Regions from separate parts of the Pseudomonas sp. MT92 genome, predicted to be linked through region 1. Evidence: predicted binding sites of a transcription regulator. Region 1 holds the regulator's gene; each other region holds the start of a gene.
What was found. The regulator FliA, encoded in region 1, starts transcription of late flagellar genes. The targets are predictions, from matches to a motif close to CTAAAGTTTNNNNNNNNNNNGCCGNTAA.
Positions count from the first base shown of each region.

Region 1 (7,050 bases):
CTTGGACATGGCCTCATCGGCGCTGTTGGCACCCAGGCGAACCAGGCGGTTACGCACCAACACCAATTCGCCGACCATGTTCATGATTTCGTCGAGACGTGCGGTGTCAACCCGCACGGTTGTCTCTGCTTCACTGGCCGGCTTTTCGTGCGCCGGGGCCGGGGCCGAGGCCGGGGCACGGGCCGGAGCCGGGGCAGCGGCTGGCGCGGGTGCAGCGGCTGACGCCGGTGCTTCGGCTTTGGGCTCGCTAGCCTTCGCCACCGGTTTCGGGGCCGCGGCCTTGGCCACGGGCGTCGCCACCGAAGCACTGGCGCCGGTAGCAGTACCGACTTCAGTGAACTTGCCTTTGCCGTGCAATTCGTCGAGCAGCGATTCGAACTCGTGATCGCTGATCAGATCACTGCCCGCCGCCGCGGCGTTTGGCGCTGCTGGCGTCGGTACCGAAGCGATGGCCGACTCCAGCGCATCGACAGCAAAGTTGCCCTTGCCGTGCAACTGATCGAGCAAGGCTTCGAATTCGTCGTCGGTGATATCGGAGCTGTCGCCCGCCTCTTTCGGGGCTTGCGGTTCCGTGGACGCAGCAGGCGTCGCCACCACATCGACGGCGAACTGACCTTTACCGTGCAGTTGATCGAGCAACGACTCGAACTCGGCATCGGTGATTTCGTCACTGGCGGCGGCAGCGCCGTCCGGTACTGGAGCAGCAGCTGGCGCTTCAGCCTGGGCCTTGACGGCATTCAGCGAGTCCAGCAGTTGTTCGAATTCGTTGTCGGTGATGTCGCCCGAGTCGCTTTCGGCAACGGGCTCTTCCATCACTTCGGCGACAGGCGCGGGAGCCGCCTCGTCAGCCGATTGCGGCTCGGCCAGACGGGCCAGCGCCGCCAGCAATTCGGGTGTGGCCGCCGTGATCGGACTGCGCTCGCGGACTTCGCCGAACATGCCGTTCACCGCGTCCAGTGCTTCGAGAACCACGTCCATCAATTCCGAGTCAACGCGACGCTCGCCCTTGCGCAGGATGTCGAACACGTTCTCGGCGATGTGACAGCACTCCACCAGCTCATTGAGCTGAAGGAAGCCGGCGCCCCCTTTTACAGTGTGAAAACCGCGAAAAATTGCATTGAGCAAGTCCGCATCATCCGGCCGGCTTTCCAGCTCGACCAGTTGCTCGGACAGTTGCTCTAGAATCTCGCCGGCCTCAACCAGGAAATCCTGAAGGATCTCTTCATCGGCGCCGAAGCTCATTAAGGGGGTGCTCCTACAGGTCTAAAAACCCAAAAAACCTAAAATTCTAAAACGCTAAAATCCCAGGCTGGATAACAAATCGTCCACATCGTCCTGACCGGACACAACGTCTTCTCTTTTATCGGCATGAATCTGCGGACCTTCACCCTGAGAGAGATGTTTTTGTGGATCTTTTTCTGCAAGCATCGCTTCACGGTCATGTTCGATGCCGGCGAAGCGGTCCACCTGACTGGCCATGAGCACGAGCTTGAGCAGGTTGCTTTCGACTTCGGTGACCAGAAGGGTCACACGCTTGATCACCTGACCAGTGAGGTCCTGGTAATCCTGGGCAAGCAGGATGTCGTTCAGGTTGCTCGACACCGCGCGGTTGTCTGCGCTGCTGCGCGACAGGAACCCGTCGACCCGCCGGGCCAGCTCGCGGAACTCTTCAGCCCCGACTTCGCGACGCATGAACCGCCCCCAGTCCGTGCTCAAGGCCTGGGCTTCATCAGCCAGGCTGTTGACCAGCGGCGTGGCGCTTTCCACCAGGTCCATGGTGCGGTTGGCTGCGGCCTCGGTCAGCTTGACCACATACCCCAGACGCTCGGTGGCGTCGGTGATCTGTGACACCTCCTCGGCTTGCGGCATGTGCGGGTCAATCTGGAAATTGACGATCGCACTATGCAGCTCGCGGGTGAGCTTGCCCACTTCCTGGTACAGGCCGCGGTCACGGGTCTGGTTGAGCTCATGGATCAATTGCACAGCATCGCCGAACCTGCCTTTTTCAAGGCTCGCGACCAGTTCGACGGCGTGTTTTTTCAGGGTCGATTCGAAATCGCCCTGCGATGATTCGTTATGTCCCATAGCTCCCCCGTGGCGCAGTTCAACCAATGCGTTCGAAAATCTTCTCGATTTTTTCTTTCAACGCCTGGGCCGTGAAGGGTTTGACCACATAGCCGTTAACGCCCGCCTGGGCCGCTTCGATGATCTGCTCGCGCTTGGCTTCAGCGGTCACCATCAACACGGGCAGATGCTTGAGTTTTTCATCGGCACGCACGTGGCGCAGCAGATCAATACCGGTCATGCCAGGCATGTTCCAGTCCGTCACCAGAAAGTCGATGCTCCCGCTGTTGAGAACCGGAATGGCAGTAGTGCCATCGTCGGCCTCGACCGTGTTGGTGAACCCAAGGTCACGCAACAGGTTTTTTATGATCCGCCGCATCGTTGAGAAGTCATCAACGATGAGGATTTTCATGTTCTTGTCCAATTCGACCTCCAAGCAGACTAAAACGCGCCCAGCACCTGGACGCGCCATTTCAATCAATCTGGCAAAGCACTCAATGACAGTCTGGAGTACAACGGATCGAGACCGGCGCGGTTAATACCCCACCAGTCACGTCGCAGTGCCCCCACACTGCCTTCAGCGCGCTCGCCACTCTCCCAAACGCCCCCGCAAGCGGGCCGCGCACTGGCTGTGTAACTGGCTGACCCGAGATTCGCTAACCCCCAGGACCTCACCGATTTCCTTGAGATTCAACTCTTCGTCGTAGTACAGCGCCAACACCAGTCGCTCGCGCTCCGGCAAATTGGCAATCGCATCCGCCAGCGCCGCCTGGAAGCGTTCATCTTCCAGATCGCGTGACGGCTCGAGATGAGCACTCGCGCCATCCTCGTGCAGCCCTTCGTGTTCGCCGTCCTGCAACAGATCGTCGAAGCTGAACAACCGGCTGCCCAGGGTGTCGTTCAAAATCCCGTAATAATCATCGAGACTCAATTGGAGTTCGGCCGCAACTTCGTGATCTTTAGCGTCACGGCCGGTTTTAGCTTCAATCGAGCGAATTGCGTCGCTGACCATGCGCGTGTTGCGGTGAACCGAACGAGGCGCCCAGTCCCCCTTGCGCACTTCATCGAGCATGGCGCCGCGGATTCGTATGCCCGCGTACGTTTCGAAACTCGCGCCTTTGCTGGCGTCGTATTTGGCCGACACTTCCAGCAGGCCGATCATCCCGGCCTGGATCAGGTCTTCGACCTGGACACTGGCCGGCAGACGCGCCAGCAAATGGTAGGCAATGCGTTTAACCAGTGGCGCGTAACGCTCGATCAACTCGTACTGCGCGTCACGTGCCGACTTCTTGTAAAGGTTGTAACCGCTGGCGGTCATAGCACGGGTCCTGCCGTTTGTTGCACAAGGCGCTCAACGAAAAACTCCAGGTGTCCACGCGGGTTGGCAGGCAGCGGCCAGGTGTCGACTTTCTGGGCGATAGCCTTGAACGCCAGCGAGCACTTGGAGCGCGGGAACGCTTCGTAGACGGCACGTTGCTTCTGTACCGCCTTGCGTACGCTTTCGTCGTAAGGCACGGCACCGACATATTGCAGGGCGACGTCAAGAAAGCGATCCGTGACCTTGGTCAGTTTGGCGAACAGATTGCGGCCTTCCTGCGGGCTCTGCGCCATGTTGGCCAGGACCCGGAAACGGTTCATGCCGTAATCGCGGTTGAGCAATTTGATCAAGGCGTAGGCGTCGGTGATCGAAGTCGGCTCATCGCAGACCACCAGCAAGACTTCCTGCGCCGCGCGGACAAAACTGACTACCGAGTCACCAATGCCCGCAGCGGTGTCGATCACCAGTACGTCGAGGTTGTCGCCGATGTCGCTGAAGGCCTGGATCAGGCCGGCGTGTTGCGCCGGACTCAGATGAACCATGCTCTGGGTGCCGGACGCGGCCGGCACGATGCGGATGCCGCCCGGCCCCTGCAACAGGACGTCACGCAGCTCGCAGCGGCCTTCGATTACGTCGGCCAGGGTACGTTTGGGTGTCAGGCCCAGGAGAACGTCGACGTTCGCCAGCCCCAGGTCGGCGTCCAGCAGCATGACGCGACGGCCAAGCTCAGCTAAAGCCAGGGACAAGTTCACTGACACGTTAGTCTTCCCGACGCCACCTTTGCCGCCGGTCACCGCGATCACCTGTACGGGATGCATGCTGCCCATGTTATTTCTTTACCTTGTCTTGCATAGACGGAGGCCACATTACTGGCTGCGCGTTCTCAACCGGAACAATGCATGGCAGACCATCGATGTAGGTACAAAAACTATTCATTTTTACCTCAGCCAACCTGCTTGGTCGGACTGTGGTAGATGTCAGCGAACATGTCAGCCATGGCTTCTTCGCTGGGTTCTTCCTGCATTTGCACGCTAACGGCGCGACTGACCAACTGATGACGACGCGGCAGATGCAAATCATCCGGAATCCGCGGGCCATCGGTCAGGTAGGCCACCGGCAGTTCATGACTGATGGCCAGGCTCAACACCTCGCCCAGACTGGCCGTTTCATCCAGTTTAGTCAGGATGCAGCCGGCGAGCCCGCAGCGCTTGTAACTGTGATAAGCGGCGGTTAGAACCTGTTTCTGGCTGGTGGTTGCCAGAACCAGATAATTTTTCGATTTGATGCCCCGACCGGCCAGGCTTTCGAGCTGCATGCGCAGGGCCGGATCACTGGCCTGCAGGCCGGCGGTATCGATCAGCACCACGCGCTTGCGCAGCAATGGATCCAGCGCCTGCACCAGCGATTGCCCCGGATCGACATGGGTCACCGACACATTGAGAATCCGACCAAGGGTCTTGAGCTGCTCCTGGGCACCGATGCGGAAGCTGTCCATGCTCACCAGCGCGATGTTCTGCGGGCCGTACTTGAGCACGTAACGGGCGGCCAGCTTGGCCAGGGTGGTGGTCTTGCCCATGCCGGCGGGGCCGACCATGGCAATCACGCCGCCCTCTTCCAGCGGCTCCATTTCCGGCGTAGCGATCATCCGCGCCAGGTGCGCCAGCAGCATGCGCCAGGCCTGACGGGGTTCGTCGATATCGGTGATCAGCGCCAGCAGATCCCGTGACAACGGGCCGGACAGGCCGATGCGCTGCAAACGGCGCCACAGGTTCGCCTGATCCGGACGACTGCCTTGCAGCTGGTTCCAGGCCAGGGAGCCGAGCTGTACTTCCATCAGCTCACGCAAGCTGTTGAGTTCGAAACGCATGGAGTCCAATGCCCGCGGGTCCACACCGCTCGACGCTGGCGCTGCAGCGGGTGCAGGACGACGGGGTTCGGCATACGTCGGTTCGATCAACGGCTCGGCAGCGGTCAACGGCAAGCCGGCGAACAATTGACGATTGGTGCCAATGTCGCTCTCGCCATCGCCTCGCAGGCTCAATTCAGCCTGGGCGGTGACGATCCGCGATTGCGTCTTGCGCAGCTCGTCCTCAAGCTCCATGTTCGGCACACGCGGGGCCAGCGCCGACAGCTTGTAATCCAGGGCAGCCGTGAGTTCGACACCACCGGCGATACGGCGGTTGCCAATGATGGCGGCGTCGGCGCCCAGCTCATCACGAACCAGCTTCATGGCCTGACGCATATCGGCGGCGAAAAAACGCTTAACTTGCATAAACCACTACCTCAGCCGTTGGGCCCTACTGTCGCAACGATGGTCACTTGCTTGTTGTCAGGGATTTCCTGGTAAGCCAACACGTGCAAACCCGGGACTGCCAGCCGGCCAAATCGCGAAAGCATCGCGCGAACCGGACCAGCGACCAGCAGAATCACCGGTTGACCTTGCATCTCTTGACGCTGCGCCGCATCGATCAACGAGCGCTGCAGCTTCTCAGCCATGCTTGGCTCCAGCAGAACGCCCTCTTCCGAGCCTTGCCCTGCCTTCTGCAGACTATTGAGCAATATTTGTTCCAACCTTGGCTCCAGAGTGATAACCGGTAGCTCCGACTCAGTGCCTACAATGCTTTGGACGATGGCGCGGGATACGCCGACGCGCACGGCGGCCACCAAGGCGGCAGTATCTTGACTCTTGGCGGCATTGTTCGCGATGGCTTCGGCGATGCTGCGGATGTCCCGCACCGGCACCTGCTCGGCCAACAGCGCCTGCAGCACCTTGAGCAACTGCGACAGCGAAACCACGCCCGGCACCAGCTCTTCTGCCAGTTTTGGCGAGCTTTTGGCCAGCAACTGCATGAGTTGCTGCACTTCTTCGTGGCCGATCAGCTCGCTCGAATGCTTGTACAAAATCTGGTTCAAGTGGGTTGCCACTACTGTACTGGCATCGACCACGGTATAGCCGAGCGATTGCGCCTGTGCACGCTGGCTCATTTCGATCCAGACCGCCTCCAGGCCAAAAGCCGGATCTTTGGCGGTGATGCCATTGAGCGTCCCGTAGACCTGCCCCGGGTTAATCGCCAACTCGCGCTCCGGGTAAATCTCCGCCTCGGCCAGGATCACCCCCATGAGGGTCAAGCGATAGGCACTGGGTGCCAGGTCGAGGTTGTCACGTATATGCACGGTGGGCATCAGGAACCCGAGGTCCTGAGAGAGCTTCTTGCGCACGCCCTTGATTCGCGCGAGCAACTGGCCACCCTGGTTTCGGTCCACCAGCGGAATCAGGCGATAACCCACTTCCAGGCCGATCATGTCGATAGGCGTCACATCGTCCCAACCCAGTTCCTTGGTTTCCTGGGCGCGAGCCGGCGAAGGCAACAGTTCTTGCTGACGCTTGACCTCTTGCAGCGCCTGGACCTTGGCCACGTTCTGCTTCTTCCAGAACAGGTAGGCGCCGCCTGCCGCCAGGGCTGCCATGCTCAGGAACGAGAAATGCGGCATGCCGGGCACCAGGCCCATGACCGCCATCAAGCCAGCGGCCACCGCCAGCGCCTTGGGCGAGGCGAACATCTGGCGATTGATCTGCTTGCCCATGTCTTCCGAACCGGAAGCACGGGTCACCATGATCGCAGCAGCGGTCGACAACAACAGTGATGGCAATTGCGCCACCAAACCGT
Region 1 is NZ_JBXAFA010000008.1:208,630-215,679, reverse strand. It holds gene AC1Q6D_RS17020 (chemotaxis protein CheA) at 1-1,242, opposite strand, end outside; gene AC1Q6D_RS17015 (protein phosphatase CheZ) at 1,297-2,085, opposite strand; gene AC1Q6D_RS17010 (chemotaxis response regulator CheY) at 2,105-2,476, opposite strand; gene fliA (RNA polymerase sigma factor FliA) at 2,642-3,382, opposite strand; gene fleN (flagellar synthesis regulator FleN) at 3,379-4,209, opposite strand; gene flhF (flagellar biosynthesis GTPase FlhF) at 4,326-5,654, opposite strand; gene flhA (flagellar biosynthesis protein FlhA) at 5,666-7,050, opposite strand, start outside.

Region 2 (7,050 bases), on a different contig from region 1:
CGGCTCGCACAACAACAAGGATTGCGTCATGAAAGCGGATGGCCTCAGTTCACTCGCGCAGCGATTGACGGGTATTGATGAGATTGAATGCGTCACACCGGACTTGAATGGCGTGCCACGGGGCAAAGTGATGACCGCCGAGGGCTTTCTCGACGGACGCCGTTTGCAGATGGCGCGCGGTGTGCTGCTGCAATGCATCATGGGTGGGTATCCGCCAGCACGCTTTTATGGAAGCGATGATGGAGACCTCGCGCTGGTGGCAGATCCCGCGCAGATCCATCGCTTGCCCTGGACCCAGCAGCCACGGGCATTCGCCATTTGCGACGCGGATGAGCTGACCGGCGCCAGCTCCAATCTTTCGACTCGTGGTCAACTCAAGGCGGTTATCGCACGTTACGCGGCGCTTGGCCTCGCGCCGGTGGTGGCAACCGAGCTGGAGTTCTTTGTCTTTGCACCTAATACCGATCCGTCTCAACCCTTCCAGCCTCCAACAGGACTGGACGGACGTCGCGAGGATGGTCATTCGGCGTTCAGTGTCAGCTCCAACAACGGTCTGCGCCCGTTCTTCAGTGAGGTCTACGCCTGCATGGCGGCGTTGGGTTTGCCGCGCGATACGTTCATGCACGAAATGGGCGTCAGTCAGTTTGAGATCAACCTGCTGCACGGCGATCCGCTGCTATTGGCCGACCAGACATTCCTGTTCAAACATTTGCTCAAAGAGGTGGCGCTCAAGCATGGCCTGATCGTTGTCTGCATGGCCAAGCCATTGGCGCATACGCCGGGCAGTTCGATGCATATCCACCAGAGCATCGTCGATATCGATAATGGGCATAACGTATTCAGTACTGAAGACGGCCAACCGACGGCGACCTTCCATCATTTCATTGCCGGACAGCAGGCCTGCATGGCCGACTTCACCGCGCTGTTTGCGCCGAACGTGAACTCGTATCAGCGCTTGTGCCATCCCTTCGCATCACCGAATAATGCTTGTTGGTCCCATGATAACCGGGCAGCAGGCTTGCGTATTCCGGCCAGTTCGCCGGTCGCTCGTCGGGTCGAGAATCGCTTGCCGGGGGCTGATGCCAACCCTTATCTGGCAATTGCCGCTAGCCTGGCGGCGGGACTCTATGGCGTTGAACGACGACTGGAACCGAGCGATCCGATCCAGGGCGAATTTGAAGTGCCGGACAATCTTTCGCTACCCTGTACCTTGCATGCTGCTCTCGAGCGTCTGAAACGTAGCCAACTGGCAAAGGAACTGTTCAGTAAAGAGTTCATCGAAGGCTACATCGCTTCGAAGACCATGGAGTTGACCAGTTTTTATGATGAAATTACTCCCTGGGAGCGGCGTGTTCTAGCAGCCCAGGCCTGACGAAATGTCGACACCGGGCTATCGTTTGGATAGTCCGTTTCTCACTGCAAGGAGCCGCTCGGAACGCCGATGCGCCAAATCTGGAAATCCTTTCGAGCGCTTTATTTCGCCTCGCTGATGATGTTGATCGGCTCAGGCCTTTTGAGTACTTACCTGGCATTGCGTCTGGCTGCCGACCATGTCGACAGTCTGTGGGTCGGTGCATTGATGGCTGCCAACTATTTTGGCCTGGTACTGGGTGGCAAGATCGGCCACCGGTTGATTGCCCGGGTCGGCCACATTCGAGCTTATTCGGCCTGTGCCGGGATCGTCGGCGCGGCGGTGCTAGGCCATGGTCTGGTGAACTGGTTGCCTGCCTGGCTATTCCTGCGGGTAATCGTCGGTCTCGGCATGATGTGTCAATACATGGTCATCGAGAGTTGGCTCAACGAACAGGCTGACACCAAGCAACGCGGGGTGGTGTTTAGCGGCTACATGATTGCGTCGTATCTGGGGCTGGTGCTGGGTCAGTTGATTCTGGTCATGCACCCGGGGCTGGGGCTCGAGTTACTGATGTTGGTCGCCCTGTGCTTTGCTTTGTGCCTGGTGCCGGTGGCCCTGACCCGACGCATTCACCCGGCGCCGTTGCATCCGGCACCGATGGAGCCGAGGTTCTTTATCAAGCGTGTGCCGCAGTCGTTGAGTACGGTGTTGGGGGCTGGGCTGATCGTCGGTTCGTTTTATGGCTTGGCACCGCTGTATGCCTCTCAGCAAGGGTTGTCCACCGAGCAGGTCGGTTTGTTCATGGGCAGCTGCATTTTTGCCGGGCTGCTGGTGCAGTGGCCTCTGGGGTGGTTGTCCGATCGCTATGACCGGGCGCTGTTGATCCGCAGCTTTGCTTTCAGCCTGGCTCTGGCCGCTTTGCCGTTGGCGATCATGGAGCGGGTTCCGCTAGAGGTATTGTTCATCGCCGGTTTTCTCTGCTCATTGGTCCAGTTCTGTCTGTATCCGCTGGCAGTGGCATTTTCCAACGATCACATCGAGGGGGATCGTCGTGTATCGCTGACCGCCATGTTGTTGGTGACCTACGGGGTCGGCGCCAGTATCGGACCGCTGGTGGCCGGGGTGCTGATGAAGTTGTTCGGCAGCCAAATGCTTTATGCGTTCTTCAGTTTTTTCGCGTTGATCCTGGTGTGGCGAATCCGTCCGAAAGCGGTAACCAACCTGCATCAGGTGGACGATGCGCCTCTGCAGCACGTCGCCATGCCGGATAGTATGTCGAGCTCGCCACTGGTGGCGGCACTCGATCCGCGGGTCAATGAGCAGGTGGTGCAGGACCAGATGCAGAACCCGATACCTTCCGAACCAGGGGCCGAATCGGAGCCCGAAGACGATACACCTCGTGAGCAGCCGGACGCGGGGAGTGAAAAAAGTTTTACCGAAGCCAGGCCATAACACTGAGGCAAAAAAAACGGGCAGTCACCGCAAGGGGCTGCCCGTTTTTATTGAAGGACTGTCTCAGAAGTCGTCTTTGTCGAAGCGACGCGCTTCGCGTTGCAACTGATAGACGAACCGCTCGACCTGCCGTTGCACCAGTCCGCTCATGTTATGGAAGCGCACACCGGCGAAGGTGGTGGAGATCTTTTCTTCAAAGTGCAGGTAACGCAACTCGACCGGGGCTGTCATCTTGCCAAAGGGCAGGGCGGCCACGAAGCGGTCATAGACTTGACCCAATTGCAGTCGGTCAGTGATGTCGCCAGAAAAGCGTAACTTGCAACCGGTAGCCGAGATGTCCAGCAGCTTGCCGCTGATCGGTGCCTTGATTTTCTCGCCATCAAGGTCGACGTCGACCAGTTGTGCCAGCTTCAACGCCGCGCGAAACGCATTGCGGCGCTGGTGGTAGACCACTTCATCGGGCAGCGTGCCGCGATAGCAACGACTATCGCCGGATTCGTCGATAGTCAGCGGACCGTTGCTTTCCCAGGCAATGCGCACGCCTTCGTGGAAGCCTTCGACTTTGAAGGGTTCGCCGGCCAACAGGAAACGCTCGCCGTCGCGGGGAATCATTTCGTCCAGGGCAATCATGTTGGTTTCACGATCAATGTCCACCAGATAGCTCTGGAAACGCTGGCTGCGTTCGTGGAACGTAATGATCAGTGGGTCATGACTTTCTTGCAGCTGGCGCAGGTTGCTGGAGATTTCCAGAGGCGTGCTAAGCACCTTGGGTGGCTGCGGAGCATCATCCGCATTTAAGGCATTGGACACGGTTAATCAATCTCCAGACAAATTTTGACTACGGCTAACGGGCATTTTGCCAGCATGTTTCGCGTCTTGATAGAGCGTGCTCATCGACAAGCTTAAGCCTGACTGAGCGGGCGCGGTTTCACAAGCTTGGAGAATGATCCGCTGGCATCGTAGAGCGCGGGAGGTTCGCCGCCGGTAAGAATTTTCAGCTGGGTAGCCGTAGCGGCTTGCTGTATCAGGATCGACTGTCCGTTGCTGGCATTGGTCGTGTGGCACTGGGCCAGGAGGTTGGTCAGCACATCGCTTTGCGCCAGCAATGCTTCGCCAACGCTTGACTGGCTGGCCAATTGTTCCAGGCCGCTGCGGTTGGCAGGCAGGTTGAGGCTGGCGAGGATCTCGCTGCGCTTGCGGCCATGCTGTTCGAGCAAGATGATCAATGCCTGTTTCTGCGCCAGAACGTTTTCGAGCAGAGGCATGTCGCGACCATGCAAGGCGAGGGACTCGGTCTGCAGTAACTCCAGCAATTGTTGCGCTGGAGCAAAATCGTCGATGATCAGTTGCAGTAAATTAGTGTCTTGCATGGCTGGCCTTGGGTTTTAAGCGTCCAAAAGCCTGGCGCAGGCCTTGGGCCTAGCGCTGGGCTTCGAAGTTGAGCAGTTTGCTGGCTATACGGTTGCTGTCGACTTTGTAGCTGCCATCGGCAATCGCTGCTTTCAACGCAGCCACGCGGGCGTTGTCGACGACAGGTTGATCGCGCAGCGTATCAGTGACCTTTTGCAACTGTTGAGCCTCATTGCTGAGATGTACCGATTCCCCGCTTTTGACGGTACTGGCCTGTTCGGCCGGGGTATTCAGCGACGCGGATTTATCGGCCTCGGCCGCTGCCTTGCTTGCGCTGGTACGTGTACTGCCCGTAAGTGACGAGGAACTGTTCAAACGGCTGAAATCGATGACCATGATAAAAAACCTCTGGGAATTTGGACGCTTGCCATGGTTTCGGCCATTCCCTGAAAAACTTTAGGCCCGTTTATCAATGAGCTTGCGCGCGTCAGTGCCCGCCCTGAATGGGGAACAGTTTAGGGAACAGCCTTGGTTAGCGCCATCCTCTTGAGCCGCGAGCGCCAGGAATAGAGAACCCTACATGGACACTTCCACCTGACCCGGCGCCGTGACCTGCGCCTTGATGACTCGCTGGGAGTTGAGGTTCTTGACCCGGATCTGTTCGTTCAGGCCTCCGCTGGCCAGTGCCTCGCCAGGCATTCTCACACTGAGCGTACCGCTGCGCGCGGTAATCACCACCTGATCGCCCTTGCGAATGACTTCGGCCTGCTCGATGTGCACCAGGGTAATGACCTGGTCAGTGACCGTTGGTCGGGTCAGTCTTTGTCCGATCGCCTGATCCACCGATGTCAGATAGCCCTGGCTGATCAAGCTGATGTCACGCTCTCGCAAGGTGACGTCGCCAGGCTCGACAATGCCGGCACGGCGCAGCGGTCGAGTGGTGGTCACGACGTCGCGAAACAGGCGTACTTGAGCGGGTACGAACACCGTCCAGGGCGAAGCGCCTTCGCAGCGAACCTTGACCGTTACCCGTCCCAGCGGCTTGGCCGGACTCTCCAGCGAGGCTGTCAATTCCTTGTCGCACATTGGCATGCGCAATCGGGGATCGAGCTGGTTGACCTGGATTTCGTAGCGACCTTCCGTTTGACTGGTGGCCAGATAGTCTTCTACGGTGAACTCAAGAAAGCCCTGAGTGACGCCGATAAGCATGTCAGGCAAGGTAACCGCGTCAGCAAGGGCAGGGCTGCCAGCGTTGAACAGGCATACGGCCGCCAACACGCCGAGCAATTTGCGGTAGGGTGTGGTCAGGCGTCGAAAAAATGTCGGTTCTGTGTTCATAGAGAGATAAAAAGCAAGCGCCGTGCCGTTTAGAGATGAATGTGCGTCGCAACAACACTTAGCGTTGGTGTAGGAGTCTGGGCATGGCTGGTGTAATGGATTCGGTAAACCAGCGCACGCAACTGGTGGGGCAGAATCGCCTTGAGCTGTTGTTGTTCCGTCTTGACGGCCAGCAGCTGTATGGGATCAACGTATTCAAGGTTCGGGAGGTGCTGCAATGCCCCCAATTGACGCTGATGCCCAAGTCCAGTCCTGTCGTGTGCGGCGTGGCGAATATTCGGGGGGCGACCATTCCGATCCTTGATCTGGCGATGGCGACCGGCTCGGGTGGCTTGAAAGACAAGAACAATCCCTTCGTGATCATCACGGAGTACAACACCAAGACCCAGGGGTTCCTGGTGCGCTCGGTGGAGCGGATCGTGAACATGAACTGGGAGGAGATTCATCCGCCACCCAAGGGCACTGGCCGCGATCACTACCTGACGGCGGTGACTCGGGTCGACAATCAGCTCGTCGAAATCATCGATGTCGAAAAGGTGCTGGCGGAAGTGGCGCCGACACCGGAAGCGATCTCCGCAGGCGTGGTGGACGTCGAAACCCAGCACAAGGCGCTCTCTTTGCGTGTGCTCACGGTCGATGACTCGTCGGTGGCGCGCAAGCAGGTTACGCGTTGCCTGCAAACGGTGGGTGTCGAAGTGGTAGCGCTGAACGACGGTCGGCAAGCGCTGGATTACCTGCGCAAACTGGTCGACGAGGGCAAGAAGCCGGAAGAAGAGTTCCTGATGATGATCTCCGACATCGAGATGCCGGAGATGGACGGGTACACCCTCACGGCGGAGATCCGCAACGACCCTCGCATGCAAAAGCTTCATATCATCCTGCATACTTCGTTGTCGGGTGTGTTCAATCAGGCGATGGTCAAGAAAGTCGGTGCCGATGACTTCCTCGCCAAATTCCGTCCTGATGACCTGGCATCCCGGGTAGTCGACCGGATCAAAGCAGCAGACATTAGCTAGGGGCGTTCGGCCCCCGGCAGTCAACACGATTTAAGAGGCGGCAGCATTGTCAACGGGTAATTTGGATTTCGAACAGTTCCGGGTATTCCTGGAAAAAGCCTGTGGCATTTTGCTCGGTGAAAACAAGCAGTATCTGGTCTCGAGCCGTCTCAACAAACTGATGGAGCAGCAGGGTATCAAGTCGTTGGGTGAGCTTGTCCAGCGCATGCAGACCCAACCGCGCAGCGGTTTGCGCGAGCAGGTGGTGGATGCCATGACCACCAACGAAACCCTGTGGTTTCGTGATACTTACCCCTTTGAAGTCTTGAAGAATAAGGTATTGCCCGAAGCGATCAAGGCCAGTCCCGGTCAGCGTCTGCGCATCTGGTCGGCGGCATGCTCGTCGGGTCAGGAACCGTATTCGCTGTCGATGTCCATTGACGAGTTCGAGCGGGTCAACATGGGCCAGTTGAGGATGGGCGTGCAGATCGTTGCCACCGATCTTTCCAGCACCATGCTCACCAACTGCAAGACCGGCGAGTACGACAGCCTGGCCATTGG
Region 2 is NZ_JBXAFA010000035.1:3,662-10,711, reverse strand. It holds gene AC1Q6D_RS32820 (glutamine synthetase family protein) at 131-1,372, shown strand; gene AC1Q6D_RS32815 (MFS transporter) at 1,442-2,806, shown strand; gene AC1Q6D_RS32810 (flagellar brake protein) at 2,870-3,616, opposite strand; gene AC1Q6D_RS32805 (flagella synthesis protein FlgN) at 3,709-4,176, opposite strand; gene flgM (flagellar biosynthesis anti-sigma factor FlgM) at 4,226-4,552, opposite strand; gene flgA (flagellar basal body P-ring formation chaperone FlgA) at 4,733-5,494, opposite strand; gene AC1Q6D_RS32790 (chemotaxis protein CheV) at 5,578-6,510, shown strand; gene cheR (protein-glutamate O-methyltransferase CheR) at 6,557-7,050, shown strand, end outside.
Region 2: flgM (flagellar biosynthesis anti-sigma factor FlgM) is a predicted target of FliA. The motif match lies at 4,589-4,616, and genes of this name have one in related genera.

Region 3 (7,050 bases), on a different contig from region 1:
TTGAGCTCGGCTCTTTTATCTGTGAAGTTGACGCGCAGTATAGCGACAGGGTCTAGACCGGCAAAGCGCTCACGGTGCCCGATGGTCACTGAAAGTGGGTAGAATGCGGTTTTTTTCCACCTGCGGGGGTGCGCCTTGCGCGAAATCGTCCTGATAAACATCACGGGAGTCGACCGTCCCGGTCTGACTGCGGCCATTACCGGCGTTCTGGCCCAGGGTGGTGTGAACATTCTCGACATCGGTCAGGCGGTGATCCACGACACCCTGTCGTTCGGCATCCTGGTTGAAATTCCTGGTACCGAGCAAGGCAAGTCGGTGCTCAAGGACATCCTGTTCAAGGGCTACGAGCTCGATCAACAGGTACGTTTCACGCCAGTGTCCGAAGAGGATTACCAGCAGTGGGTCGGCAACCAGGGCAAAAAACGCCACATCGTGACCTTGCTGACCCGCAAAGTGACGGCCGGGCAATTGCAGGCCGTGAGTTCCATCACTGCCAAATATGGCCTGAACATCGACCACATCGATCGGTTGTCAGGGCGCATGCCGCTGGATACGCCAGCGGATAAAGGCAAGGGCTGCATCGAGTTTTCCGTACGTGGCGAAGCGGCCGATCCGCAGGCGCTGCGTGCCGAATTCCTCAGCGTCGCCCAGGAGCTGAACGTCGACATCGCCTTCCAGGAAGACTCGCTGTTCCGTCGTAACCGTCGCCTGGCGGTGTTCGACATGGACTCGACCCTGATCGAAGCCGAAGTTATCGACGAACTGGCCAAGGCCGCCGGTGTAGGCGACAAAGTCTCGGAAATTACCGAACGGGCGATGGCGGGCGAGCTGGACTTCCGCGCCAGTTTCAAAGAGCGTCTGGCGTTGCTCAAAGGTCTGGATGTAGGCGTACTGGATTCCATCGGTGCGTCACTGCGCCTGACCGAAGGCGCTGAAACCCTGTTCGCCGAACTCAAGCGACTGGGTTACAAAACCGCCATTCTGTCGGGCGGGTTCACCTACTTCGCCAAGCAATTGCAGGCCAAGCTGGGTATTGACTACGTGTTCGCCAACGAGCTGGAAGTGGTGGATGGCAAGGTGACAGGCGTGGCGATCGAGCCGATTGTCGATGCGCAGCGCAAGGCTGATCTGCTCAAAGAGTTGGCGCACAAGGAAGGTTTGCGTCTGGAGCAGACCATTGCGGTCGGCGACGGCGCCAATGACTTGCCGATGCTGGCAATTGCCGGGTTGGGCGTGGCGTTTCGCGCCAAGCCGCTGGTTAAACAGTCGGCGAAGCAGGCAATTTCCACCCTGGGGCTCGATGGCGTGTTGTATCTGCTGGGCTTTCGCGATCGCGACGGACAACTGTAACGCCGCAAATCACCTGTAGGAGCGAGCCTGCTCGCGATGGACGTTAACGATGACGCGGGCATTCTGAATGTCCGCGGCGCCGTCACGTTTTTCGCGAGCAGGCTCGCTCCTACATGTGTGTCTCTATCAGGCTTTCGGTAAGCCCATTCCCTGGCCCATCTGCACCGGCGAACCTGCCGCCAGTTCTTCAGCCCACTTCACTTGATCCGGCCCGAACAGCACGATAGCGGTCGAACCCAGTTTGAAGCGGCCCAGTTCCGCACCCTTTTCCAGATGGATCGGCGCACGAGCGGCCTCGTCGTAACGGAAGGTTTTCAACTCGCGTTTCGGCGGCGCCACCAGCCCGGCCCACACGGTTTCGATCGATGCCACGATCATCGCGCCCACCAGCACGACGGCCATCGGCCCGCGTTCGGTGTCAAAGATGCACGCCACACGCTCGTTGCGGGCGAACAGTTCCGGCACGTTTTCGGCGGTGGTCTGATTCACCGAGAAAATCCGGCCCGGGATGTAGACCATTTCGCGCAGGGTGCCGGCCAGCGGCATGTGCACACGGTGGTAGTCCTTCGGCGACAGGTAAATGGTCGCGAAATCGCCACCCATGAACGGCGCGGCGTTCGCCGCATCGCCGCCCAGCAATTCCAGCACGCTGAAGCTGTGGCCCTTGGCCTGGAACACGCGGCCGTGTTCGATCGGACCGAGTTGGCTGACCGCGCCGTCGGCCGGGCTGAGGATCGCGCCCGGTGTCTGGTCCAGAGGACGCGCGCCGTCCTTCAGGGCGCGGGTGAAGAAGGCGTTGAAGTGCTCGTAGGCCGTCAGGTCTTCGACCAGCGCCTGGGACATGTCCACCTGATAACGTTTGGCGAACCACGCGGTGAATGCATTCTTGAACCAGCGCACGCGGCATTCGGCGATGCAGCCGGCCAGTCGCGAAAGCAAATGGTGGGGCAGCAGGTACTGGCTGAGGATAAACAGACGCTTATTCATTAACTGTCCTTAAAAACCTTAAATCTCTACAGGGGTATCGGGGTGGTTGCCCCATTCGCCCCAGGAGCCGGCGTAGCCTTTGACCCGCGGATAACCGAGGGACTTGGCCACCAGATAGGTGAAGCCAGAACGGTGGTGGGTCTGGCAGTGGGTAATCACTTCTTTGTCTTTGCTGATCCCGAGTCGTTCGAGGATCTGCGGCATGTCGGTGCGGATACGCAGGTTCCGGGCCTTGTCCATGCCGACGGTCCATTCGAAATTGACCGCGCCAGGAATGTGTCCGCCCTTGGCCGCCAGGACTTTCTCACCGGAGTACTCCAGCGGCCCGCGCGCGTCCCAGATCGCCAGGTCGGCGGCGCCGAGACGGCTTTGCAGGTATTCGCGGGTCGCAGTGGGTTCGTCGTGCAGGGTCAATGCAACCGGGCCACCCACAGGAGCGGGGACCTGGATCGACATGGGCAAGCCTTCTGCCAGCCAGGCCGTCAGGCCGCCGTCGACATAGTGATAGTTGCTGTGACCAATGACGTCCAGAAGCCAGATAAACCGCCCGGCCCAACCGCCGCCCTCGTCGTCATAAACCACGTAGACCGCATCGGGATTGTGCCCCAGCTCACCGAACAATGCTTCGAGTGCGGCTTGCGACGGCATCAGGCCTGGGGCGGGCGCCTGACCGAGCTGTGTGCGTTTCGGATCGACAAACCGCGCACCGGGAATATGCCCTTCGGTGTAGCGGGCGCTGCTGGTCAGGTCCACCAGAATCAGATCACGGGCATCGAGGCGAGGGAGCAAGTCGCTCGGTTCGATCACCAGCGGCAAGCCAGAGAAGTCAGACATGTGAGGTCTCCAGAGCACAAAAGGGAGGATTGTAGCGCAGCGCTATTGGCCGCGGCGGCTAAAGTTTTGCAGCGCTTTCTCGATGCACTGTGCCGTTTTGCCGAAGGCTTGCACGGTGATTTCCGAAAACGGCCCGCCGCCCTGATCCGCCACGACAATCATGATCACCCGGCCATTGTTGACCAGCGAGCGCAGCAGCAGGTGTTCGCCGCTGAACTGCGCGCGCAGGCCGTTGGGCAGCAGGGCTGAAAATTGTGCGTTGTTGGTCGGGTTAATCCGTACCTGGGCCTGTTGCGAAAGCAAGCGTTGCAGCACGGTGCTTTGGCTGACCGCAAAGTTCATCGCCGCCACTTCTTTGGGCAGCCCCGCCGTTTGGTGCACTCGCAGGTTGGCGTGGGTGCGGTCGGCCATCAGGATCATCACGCGGCGCATGCCGCAGGCGACGAGGGCGTCCCGGGCAGCGATGGTCAAGTGCATGGCATTGGTGAAGTGACTCGGTTCGACCAACAGCTCGGCGCATTGCTTGCGCCATTTCGCCAGGTCCTCGGCGGTGGGCGCTGGTGCCGGCAGCAAAGCGGCATGGATGCGATTCATGCCCCACGGCCAGATCAACGCTTCGGCGGGGTGCCAAAGGTCAGGCATGGCGTGATGGCGCGCACTGTTGGCGGCCTGTTGGTGCAATTGCTGTTGCACGTCTTCCATCGGTACTTGCAGGTATAGGCTGGTCAGATACTGCCACCGCTGGCTGTGCGGACTGTCCCAGGCCTGGTGCGCCGACAATGCCAGACCGTTGGCCAGCAACACGGTATTGGCCGGTTGATTGAGCCAGCGGCGCAGGGTCGGATCGTCATCGAGGCGGTTCTGCTGGCGCAATGGATGCTCGCTGTCGCGGGCAATGCGCAGAACCTTCACCAGTTCCCGTTGCTCGGTGAGCAGCAGACGGTAGCCCTGCTGCACCCAGATCGGCAGGCGCCAGATGTCCGCCAGGGCCTGGCCGATGTCCAGCAGGCGTACGCCAAACAATTGCTTTTCGACCTTGCGCGCCGACTCGCCTTTATGAATGACCCGCAGTTCCCAGTCCTCCAGCAATTGCGGGTGAGTCAGGGCCAGTGGCCACAGCGGCGACAGAAACAACAGGCTGCCCCAGTAGATGTCCTGCCACAGGCGCGCCAGGCGACTGGCAAAAAAACCATTGGCCTGTTGCGTGGCATGCTGGCTGATCATCTGCAATTGACGCAGGGCTTTGGGGATGTCGGTTTGCGGCAGTACGGGCATCCGGTCGAGCAGTTCTTCAGTGCGTTTGAGGCCAAGACGATTGATGGCGACCTCAAGGTTTTCCGCCGGCTCGGTCATGCTGCCATGGGTATGCCGGTTGGCTTCGCGAATCACGCTCAAAGCCAGGGGCGGGCTTTCCTGCATCAATTCGGCGATGTCGCGCAACGAGCTGCGATGGTCGCGAATGGCCAGCCAGACACGGTCATGGATGGCCTTGGGAACCGGCAGGCGCACATCATCCAGAAGCTTGACCCAGCCTTCGAGTGTGGTCGGTTTTGGCGTTGGAACGTTCGTTTCGTTAACCATGTTGGAGGCGATCATCGTCAGCGTTAACTGTGCCCGGAGTGGGTCAAATTGGCTTTTCGCCTGAACTGGCTATAGTCTGGCGCAGTTTTGCCGATAAGTAGAAGAAGAGATTTTTTAACTTCCGAATATGACCTTGAACCCGACTCAGTAAGTGCTCTCCTACCTATGGCTAAAATTATCGGCATCATCGTCGTATTCGCGAGCGTGCTCGGCGGATACGTGCTCTCCCACGGCAAAATTGCAGCCCTGATCCAGCCTTTCGAGGTGATGATCATCGGCGGCGCGGCCCTCGGCGCATTCTTGCAGGCCAACCCCGGCTACATGACGATGCACGTGCTCAAGAAGTCCCTGAGCATGTTCAGCTCGCGTTTCAGCCACGGCTTCTACCTTGAAGTCCTGGGCCTGATCTATGAAATCCTCAACAAGAGCCGCCGTGAAGGCATGATGGCGATCGAAGGTGACATCGAAGATGCCGCCGCGAGCCCGATCTTCGCCAAGTACCCGGCGGTCCTGAAGGATGAGCGCATGACGGCGTTCATCTGCGATTACCTGCGCATCATGTCTTCCGGCAACATGGCACCTCATGAGCTTGAAGGGCTGTTTGACATGGAACTCTTCAGCCTCAAGGAAGACCTGGAGCATCCATCCCACGCCGTGAACGGCATCGCCGACGCCATGCCCGGTTTCGGTATCGTCGCGGCGGTACTGGGTATCGTGGTGACCATGGCGTCCCTGGGCGAAGGTGACCAGAAGTCCATCGGCCTGCACGTGGGTGCGGCACTGGTCGGTACGTTCTTCGGTATTCTCGCCGCCTACGGCTTCTTCGGCCCGTTGGCCCATTCCCTGGCCCACGATGCCAAGGAAGAGCTGAACGTCTACGAAGCCATCAAGGCCTCGCTGGTCGCCTCGGCTTCCGGCATGCCGCCATCGCTGGCCGTGGAGTTCGGACGCAAGGTTCTGTACCCGGCGCACCGTCCTAGCTTCGCCGAGCTGGAACAAGCGGTTCGCGGTCGTTAAGCATGGAAAACAATCAGCCGATAATCATCAAGCGCGTCAAGCGCTATGCCGGTGGGCATCACGGGGGCGCCTGGAAAATCGCCTTCGCCGACTTCGCCACGGCGATGATGGCGTTCTTCCTGGTGTTGTGGCTGTTGTCCACGGCGACGCCGGAGCAGAAGATCGCCATCGCCGGTTACTTCAAGGACCCGATCGGCTTCTCGGAAAGCGGTACGCCGTACATCATCGATCTGGGCGGCACGCCGACCCTGGCGCCGGAAAACACCCTCAATCCCGAGGTGAAGTCCCAGCCACAACCGGACAAGGTAACCGTCGACGCCGAACAGGTCGAAGGCATGGCCGAGATGGTCGAGAAGGAGCGTCTCGAACTGTTGCTGCAAGAGTTGCAGAACAAGGTCGAAGAGAATCCGCAACTGCAGAAATTCAAAGACCAGATCATGTTCGAGATCACTCCGGACGGCTTGCGCATCCAGATCGTGGACGCCGAAAACCGGCCGATGTTCGACTCCGGCAGTGCCCGCTTGAAGCCGTATTTCGAAGACATCCTGCTGGCCATGGCCGACACCATCAAAGCGGTGCCGAACAAGATCAGCATCAGCGGCCATACCGATGCCAAGCCGTACACCGGCACCGGTGATTTCGGCAACTGGGAACTTTCGGCCAATCGTGCCAACGCCGCCCGCCGTGCGCTGGTCGCGGGAAGCTATCCGGATCAGCAGGTGGCGCGTGTCGTGGGGTATGCCTCATCGGCGCTGTTTGATCGTGAACATCCGTTCAATCCGATCAACCGTCGTATCGACATCATCGTGCTGACCAAGAAAGCCCAACGCGCCATCGAAGGCTCGCAAGGGGCCGAACCTGCCCCTGATGCCACGAAAGCAAACGGGACGCCCGGAGCAGCGCCGGCTGCACCCGTCGATCCAAATGCGTTGCCGGCGGACAAGGAACCGTTGCCGGCGCATGAGCTTCGCGAGCGTCTGAATTTGTTCGAAGATCCGGCGCCGAAACCGTCAGCACCCGGGAGTGCGGCACCAGCCCCCGCCACTGCACCGGCCCCAGCGCCGAAGCAATGACCCACAAAAAAGGCCGACATCGCAGTCGGCCTTTTTTGTGGGCGCGATTTCAGAAACCGCGGGAGATTCTGGATTTGAGATCAGTATGAAACCGATCGGCGTTCGTTCTGTTGACGCTGCGCATGGACTCGCGGCCGGTGATCGATTCCAGTGACATCGAGCGTTTGAGTGTCGCTTCATCGCGATAGGCCTCGATGAAAAAATCGAT
Region 3 is NZ_JBXAFA010000012.1:196,237-203,286, reverse strand. It holds gene serB (phosphoserine phosphatase SerB) at 136-1,350, shown strand; gene asd (archaetidylserine decarboxylase) at 1,477-2,337, opposite strand; gene AC1Q6D_RS22350 (rhodanese-like domain-containing protein) at 2,356-3,171, opposite strand; gene AC1Q6D_RS22345 (HDOD domain-containing protein) at 3,214-4,752, opposite strand; gene motA (flagellar motor stator protein MotA) at 4,918-5,769, shown strand; gene motB (flagellar motor protein MotB) at 5,772-6,842, shown strand; gene AC1Q6D_RS22330 (toll/interleukin-1 receptor domain-containing protein) at 6,892-7,050, opposite strand, start outside.
Region 3: motA (flagellar motor stator protein MotA) is a predicted target of FliA. The motif match lies at 4,822-4,849, and genes of this name have one in related genera.

Region 4 (7,050 bases), on a different contig from region 1:
GACCATGGTCCCGGCCACACCGGAAGACAGCACGTGCGTGGTCGACACCGGCAAACCGAACATGTCGGCGGCGCCGATGGTCAGCATGGCCACGGTTTCCGCCGAGGCGCCCTGGGCGTAGGTCAGGTGGGTCTTGCCGATCTTCTCGCCAACCGTCACCACGATCCGTTTCCAGCCGACCATGGTGCCCAGGCCAAGGGCGATGGCCACCGCGATCTTCACCCATAGCGGGATGAAGCGCGTCGAGTTATCGATCTGCTGCTTGAACAGTTGCAGCTTGCCGCTGGTGTCGGCGTCGAAGTTGCCGAGCTTGTTCTTGTCCATCAGGCGAATGGTTTCGCTGGTCAGGTACATGTCGTTGCGCACGTTGCCCACGGCTTCGGCGGGGACTTTCGACAGCGAACCATACCCCTTGACCTCGGCGCCAATGCTACCGGTCAGCGCGGCGAGCGCCGGCACCAGTTGGGGTGTGGCGTCCTTGCTGCGCACGTAGTCGGACAGCACCGCCCGCGGGTCGGCCGGCGCGGGTTGCGGGGCACTTTTCACCAGGGCTTGCTGGGTGACTTCGGCCACCGCGGCAAATTGCAAGGCCTGGTCGGCGGGCATGGTGCGGTTCAGGGCGTAGGCCATTGGCAGGGTGCCGACCAGAATCAGCATGATCAGGCCCATGCCTTTCTGACCGTCGTTGGAGCCGTGGGCGAAGGACACGCCGGTGCAGGTCACGATCAGCAGGCCGCGAATCCACCAAGGTGGCGGCGTGTCGCCTTTCGGTTCTTTGTACAGCGCACGGTTTTTCACAAAGGCGCGCAGGGCCAGCAGCAGCAATGCGGCGCAGCCGAAGCCGACCAGCGGCGACAGCAGCAGTGCGTAACCGATCTTGGTCGCTTGTGCCCAGTCCACGCCGCTGGTGCCATCACGGCCATGCATCAGTGCGTTGGCCACGCCAACGCCGATGATCGAGCCGATCAGGGTGTGCGATGAAGACGCCGGCAGGCCCAGCCACCAGGTGCCGAGGTTCCACAGGATCGCCGCGATCAGCAGGGCGAAGATCATCGCAAAGCCAGCGGACGACCCGACCTGCAGAATCAGCTCGACCGGCAGCAGGGCGATGATGCCGAAAGCCACGGCGCCGCTGGACAGCAACACACCGAGGAAGTTGAAGAAACCGGACCAGACCACCGCGACGTTCGGCGGCAATGAGTTGGTGTAAATCACGGTGGCCACCGCGTTGGCGGTGTCGTGGAAGCCGTTGACGAATTCAAAGCCCAGAGCGATCAACAGCGCGACGCCCAGCAGCAGAAACGGCGTCCAGGTGGTTACCACCGTGCCGAGTTCGTGCATGTCGTGCATCAGGCTGTAGGCGGTGAACAGCAAGCCGATGGCCAGTACGGCAAAAAACACCACGATGGTGAACAGTCCAGGTTTTTTATCCAATTGCGGTTTTGCGCTACTGATGGGCGCCTGGGCGGCGGAGAAGGTGGGTGTAGCCATCGCTGACATTCCTGAGGAGGGAGGTGTATCAGTGATAATCGTTGCTAATTGTTACAGGGAGACTGCTTTGGATCAGGGTTTAGGTGATTCGTGGGCCGTTTATCGGGAACCCGGATAATCCTGAGGGCTGTACAAAAAACCTGTGTCGGTGATGAGGGCGTGTCAATAATCCCGCTGCTTGCGAAACGCCCAGCGCCCGGCAATCACTGTGAAGGTCGCGACCAGTGCCACCAGGATCCAGAACCCTTCCGGATCACCGGCCAGCGGAATGCCGCCAACGTTCATGCCGAAGAAGCCGGCAATGATATTGATGGGCAGTGCCAGCACCGTCACCACCGTCAGGGTGAACAGCGTGCGGTTGGTCTGTTCGTTGATGTTGGCGGCGATCTCTTCCTGCAGCAGCTTGATCCGTTCGCCCAGCGCCGTGAGGTCGTTGATGATCAACGCGAACTCCTCGGTGGATTTGCGCAGCTCCTTCACGTCTTCCTTTTGCAGCCACGTCGGCGGGCGATTGAGCAGGCGCAGCAACGACCCCGGTTCCAGCGCCAGCAACCGCTGCAAGCGCACCAGCACCCGACGGTTGGCGCCCAGCTCGGCGCGGTTGGTCGACAGGCGTGAGGAGAGTAATTCGTCTTCGACCTGATCGACACTCTGGCTGGTCTTGCGCACGATCTGGGTCAGCACTTCACCCTGATCGCGCAGCAGGTGCACCAGCAGTTCCAGCGGCGAGCGAAAGCGTTCGCCGGCCTTCACCGAAGAGCGCAGCTTGTCCACCGAGTGCAGCGGTTGCAGGCGTGCGCTGATGATCAGTCGACTGCGCACGCAGACCCACAGCGTCGAAACATCCGACGAGACCATGCTGCTGAGGTTGAACACCACGTCGTTGACCACCGCCAGCAATGCCGAGTCGACATGCTCGATACGCGTCGAACGCGAGCCTTCGTGCAAGGCCTCGAAAAACTCGTCGGGCAATTCCAGATGACTTTTCATCCAGCGCTCGCACGCGGCATGGGCAAGATTCAAATGCAGCCAGAGGAATTCACCGCTGTCGTCCGGTTGCTGAAGGCACTGCAGCGCCCTGGCCGAATCGATCTCGCGACCGCGCTCGCCAGGACGAAAACTGAAGCCGTAGAGCAAGCCGAACAGGTCCGGATCGCGATGGCTTTGATCGATGCTGTGGTTCATGAGTGCTCGCAAGGTGAGGCGCCTGCTGCGGGTTTTACAGGTTCACTTGAGCCGCATCATCGCAAGCATTGATGACGTTTTTGTGACGACAAAGTGAACGCAAACGATTGCTCGGCCGATGGTCGGATTTCCCTAAAGAACCGCTCTGGCACGCCGATCTTGCTTGGGGTAAGTTGCGCGCCTTCGGCCAAAAGCCGACGCCGCAGACAAGGATGTCCGGAGACCTTTCACGCCTGAACCGGGCGTGCTTCATACCTGTCATGAGTACCGTCCGATGTTTTTGCAAAAGTCCCTGAGAGCGCAAATTCTCGCCCTGCTGAGCGGCAGTCTGATTGCGATGTTGCTGATCGCGCTGGCCTGCTTTCACTTTTTGTCCAGCGGTGTCCAGAGCTACGCCAACCTGATCGAGGGGCCGTTGCACACGTCGCAACTGATCGATGAAGCCAACCTGCAATTCAAGGTGCAGGTACAGGAGTGGAAAAACGTCCTGCTGCGCGGCAAACAACCGGCTGACCTGGACAAATACTGGAAGCAGTTCCAGGAGCGTCAGCGCGATGTGCAGGACATCCTCGGCGAACTGGCCGGGCAGCAGGGCATCGAGCCGCAACTGAAATCGCGCATCGAACGGCTGCGCGACGAGCATCGCCAACTGGGCGCCGCGTATCAGAAGGGCCGCGATGCCTATCTTGCGGCGGGTGCCGATCCCACGGCCGGTGACACTGCAGTCAAGGGGGTGGACCGCGCGACCAGCGATCAGATGAGCGCCTTGGTCAGCGAGTTGCGCCAGCAGGGGGTGGACCAATCGAAACAGCTCAGCGCCAGTGCCCGTCGCACGGTGTTGCTGGGGATCATCGTGATGCTGGTGTCGGGGGCGCTGATCGGTCTGTTGAGCCTGTGGCTGATCAACCGCAACCTGGTCGAGCCGATTCGCCAACTGATCGAATACGTGGCGCAACTCAGCCACGGCAAATTCGCTGAGCGCGTGGCCAGCGGCCGTCAGGATGAACTGGGCAAACTGGCGATGGCGGCCAATACCTTGCGCGACTTCCTCGCTGAAACCTTCAGCCGCTTGCAACGCAGTGCCTCGGATCTGGAAAGCGCCAGCGGCGAGCTGAATTCGATCGCGACAGTGATGGCCGGCGGCACCCATGAGCAGTTCAATCGCACCGATCAGGTGGCCACGGCGATGAACGAAATGTCCGCCACCGCACAGGAAGTCGCCCGCCATGCCGCCGATGCCGCACGCGCCGCCGACGATGCGGACCATTCCGCGCAGCAGGGCGAGAAAGTCATGCAGGGCACCATTGACACCATCACCCGGATGCGCGGCGAAATCGACAACACCGCCACGGTCATTCGTCAGCTGGAAACCGACAGCGGGCGCATCGGCAAGGTACTGGAAGTGATTCGCGGCATCGCCGAACAGACCAACCTGCTGGCGCTTAACGCCGCGATTGAAGCCGCTCGCGCTGGAGAGGCCGGGCGCGGTTTTGCCGTGGTGGCTGATGAAGTGCGCAGCCTGGCCCAGCGCACGGCGGCGTCGATCATCGAAATCAACCAGATCATCCACACCGTGCAGAGCGGTGCGGTGGATGCGGCCCAGGCGATTGAAAGCGGTCAGTCGCGCAGTGAGGAAAGCGTCCGGCAAGTCACCGAGGCCGGTGCCATGCTCGAGCGCATCACTCTGGCCGTGGAAGCGATTCGCGACATGAACCGCCAGATCGCTACCGCCGCCGAAGAGCAGACGTCCGTCGCCGAAGACATCTCGCGCAATCTGACGGAGATCACCAGCATCGCCAGTGCCAACCTGGACAACGTGCAACGCACCGAAGCGGCGAGCAACAACCTGCACGGGTTGTCGGGGGAGTTGAACGAGGTGACGGCGCGTCTGAGCGCGTAATGAAAAACGGCTGTGTATCGGTTTGCTTACTGAATCGCTACACAGTCGATCTCAAGTGCTGGCTCGGTGTGTCGATGAGGGAGGGGACTTCGAACTACTTTGGATAACGCCCATGGTCAGCATCACCTCCGTTTCAATCGCCCAGCCACTGCCGAGCACGGCGACCGCTTCGACCAGCGCCACGAGCACTGAAGACACGTCCACCACCGCAGCGACCTCGACATCGGCTTCAAGCAATGACACCAAGGCTTCCGCTGGCGGTGCATCGGCATCGGGTAGCAGCAGCTCCAGCAGCAGCGAAGAATCCGACTCGGTCAAAGCACTGCGCAAGCAGATCGCCCAGTTGCAAAAGCAATTGCAGGAACAACAGCAGCAACTGCAAGCGGCCCAGGCCAGGCAGGAAAGCGCCGATGCCAAGGCGGCTGATGTGGCGGCGGCTCAGGCGCAGATAGCGACGACCTCTGCCTCATTGCAAACCGCCACCGCCTCGCTGCTGCAAGCGTTGCAGGAAGAGGGCGGCAGCACATCCGGTTCGCTGGTCAGCACATCGGCGTGAACTGAAAACGCACAAAAGCCGCACGATGGTCAGGTCGTGCGGCTTTTGTGCGTGTCGCGGTTACTTGTCTTGCTTGTTCTTCAGGACCTTGCCGGTGGCGGCATCGATGTCCACATCCCACTCGACGTTCTGCTTGTCGCGCAGTTCGATCTCATACTCGAAACCGTTGAAATGGTTATCCAGCTCGGTTTTGGTGATCGTTGCACCCGGGTGCAGGTCCAGAGCGATTTTGTTCAGCTCTTCCAACGGCTTGATCTTGCCGTCCTTGACCAGTTGCGGGATCTCGTCCACTCGAACATCGGCCTGCGCGAAACCGGCGGTCAGGGTCAAGGCAGCGGCGGTGAACAGGGCGGTCAGGGTTTTCATGGGCTTCTTTCCTTGGGTGAGCGGTTTGAGTGGGATCAGGTTAATTGTGGCAACTTAATTCAGCCTTAATTCCCGAGCATCGCTGGTTTGCCAGCGATGCGGACGCGTCGATCCCGGCTCAGAAACCGTTGTTGCGCAACACCTGTTCCACACTCGCCGCCGCCGGGCGCTTGTAGAATTTGAGCAACTCGCTCGCACGGTTGGTGAAGATGCCGTCGACGCCGGCGTCCATGACTTTCTGGAAATCCACCGCATCGTCGAGGGTGTAGACATGCACCAATAGCCCTTGGTCGTGGGTGTATTGGTTCATCCAGGGCTTCACCAAATCTGCGTAACTCTGTTCACCACCCTGGGTCAGTGCGGCAGAAGGGCCGGTGCCGATCGCGCCCTGGGCCTTGGCGTAGTCGATCCAGCGCTGGAATTCGGCTTTGTCCTTGGGTTGCTGTCGGGCGTAGTAAGCCGCTTTGTCTTTCTCGCCGGATGCGGCAAACGGCACGTTGGAGGCCGGCTCGATGTTGCCTTCGCCGAGCCACAGCAGAAGGATTTTCGGCACCTGCGGCATTTCCTTTTGCAGCAACTCGAGGCTGTTCTTCTCGAAGGTTTGCAGGATCACCTTGCCAGTGCCCTGGCCGACGGCCACTTCGTTTTTTGTCGGTGTCGACCCCGGCGGGATCAGCCAGCCACGGGCCTGGAGTTTTTCCTTCAGCTCGCGTTCGATGCCGGGAAACTGCCTGGGCTCCTTGGTTTCGATGTACAGGCCGGGTTTGTGCAGCGGATTGCCTTCGGCGATGTCGATGATTTCATCGAGGGTGAGGATTTTCAGCCCGGCAAAGGCAGGCCGCGCGCGATCCGGGTAGGCGCTGTTGAACCAGCTGCCGGCATCCAGGGTTTTCAGTTCGGCGAGGGTGAATGCCGTGGCCGGGCTGTCCTTGCGCTCGGGGAACCGGGTGGCGACGTCGGTGGTGCGTTGCAGATGGTTGTCGTGCAGGGCGAACAGCACGCCATCCTTACTGCGTTGCAGGTCCAGTTCCAGGTAATCGGCGCCGAGATCGCGGGCGGTCTTGTAGGCGGCGGCAGTGGATTCCGGGGCATCAAAGGACGCGCCGCGATGGGCAATCACCGCCGGGTGCGGGATGCCCAAATGCGTCGCCAGAGCGGCGGGACCGGGTTCGCTGTCGGCATGCGCCTGGCCGAGGCCGAGCAGCAGACTCAGCAGCAAGGTGCTTTTGCTGAAGGTGACGGGCATGGTCGAAATCCTTTCGCAATGGTTGTCGAAGCCCTCTCTTGTAGCAACTGAGCGTGACAAGCGCCATCGCCGGACCGACATCCATCTGTTCAAAACGGTTTTTTGCAGTACCCTAGCCCCGGCCATTTCCCCGGCAGAGGGAAATCCACTTGCCATCCTTGCGTGTCAACCATCCATCACCTTTTGTGAGGTTTTCATGCGCATCACTTCCCAGCTCATCTGCCAGGCCGCCGACCAACTCAAAGGTTTCGTCGGGCTCAATCGCAAGACCGGCCGTTACATCGTGCGCTTCAGTGAAGACGCTTT
Region 4 is NZ_JBXAFA010000017.1:80,013-87,062, reverse strand. It holds gene AC1Q6D_RS27390 (inorganic phosphate transporter) at 1-1,491, opposite strand, end outside; gene AC1Q6D_RS27385 (transporter) at 1,654-2,676, opposite strand; gene AC1Q6D_RS27380 (methyl-accepting chemotaxis protein) at 2,951-4,576, shown strand; gene AC1Q6D_RS27375 (hypothetical protein) at 4,689-5,132, shown strand; gene AC1Q6D_RS27370 (PepSY domain-containing protein) at 5,193-5,498, opposite strand; gene AC1Q6D_RS27365 (glycerophosphodiester phosphodiesterase) at 5,617-6,744, opposite strand; gene AC1Q6D_RS27360 (DUF2025 family protein) at 6,941-7,050, shown strand, end outside.
Region 4: AC1Q6D_RS27380 (methyl-accepting chemotaxis protein) is a predicted target of FliA. The motif match lies at 2,809-2,836, and genes of this name have one in related genera.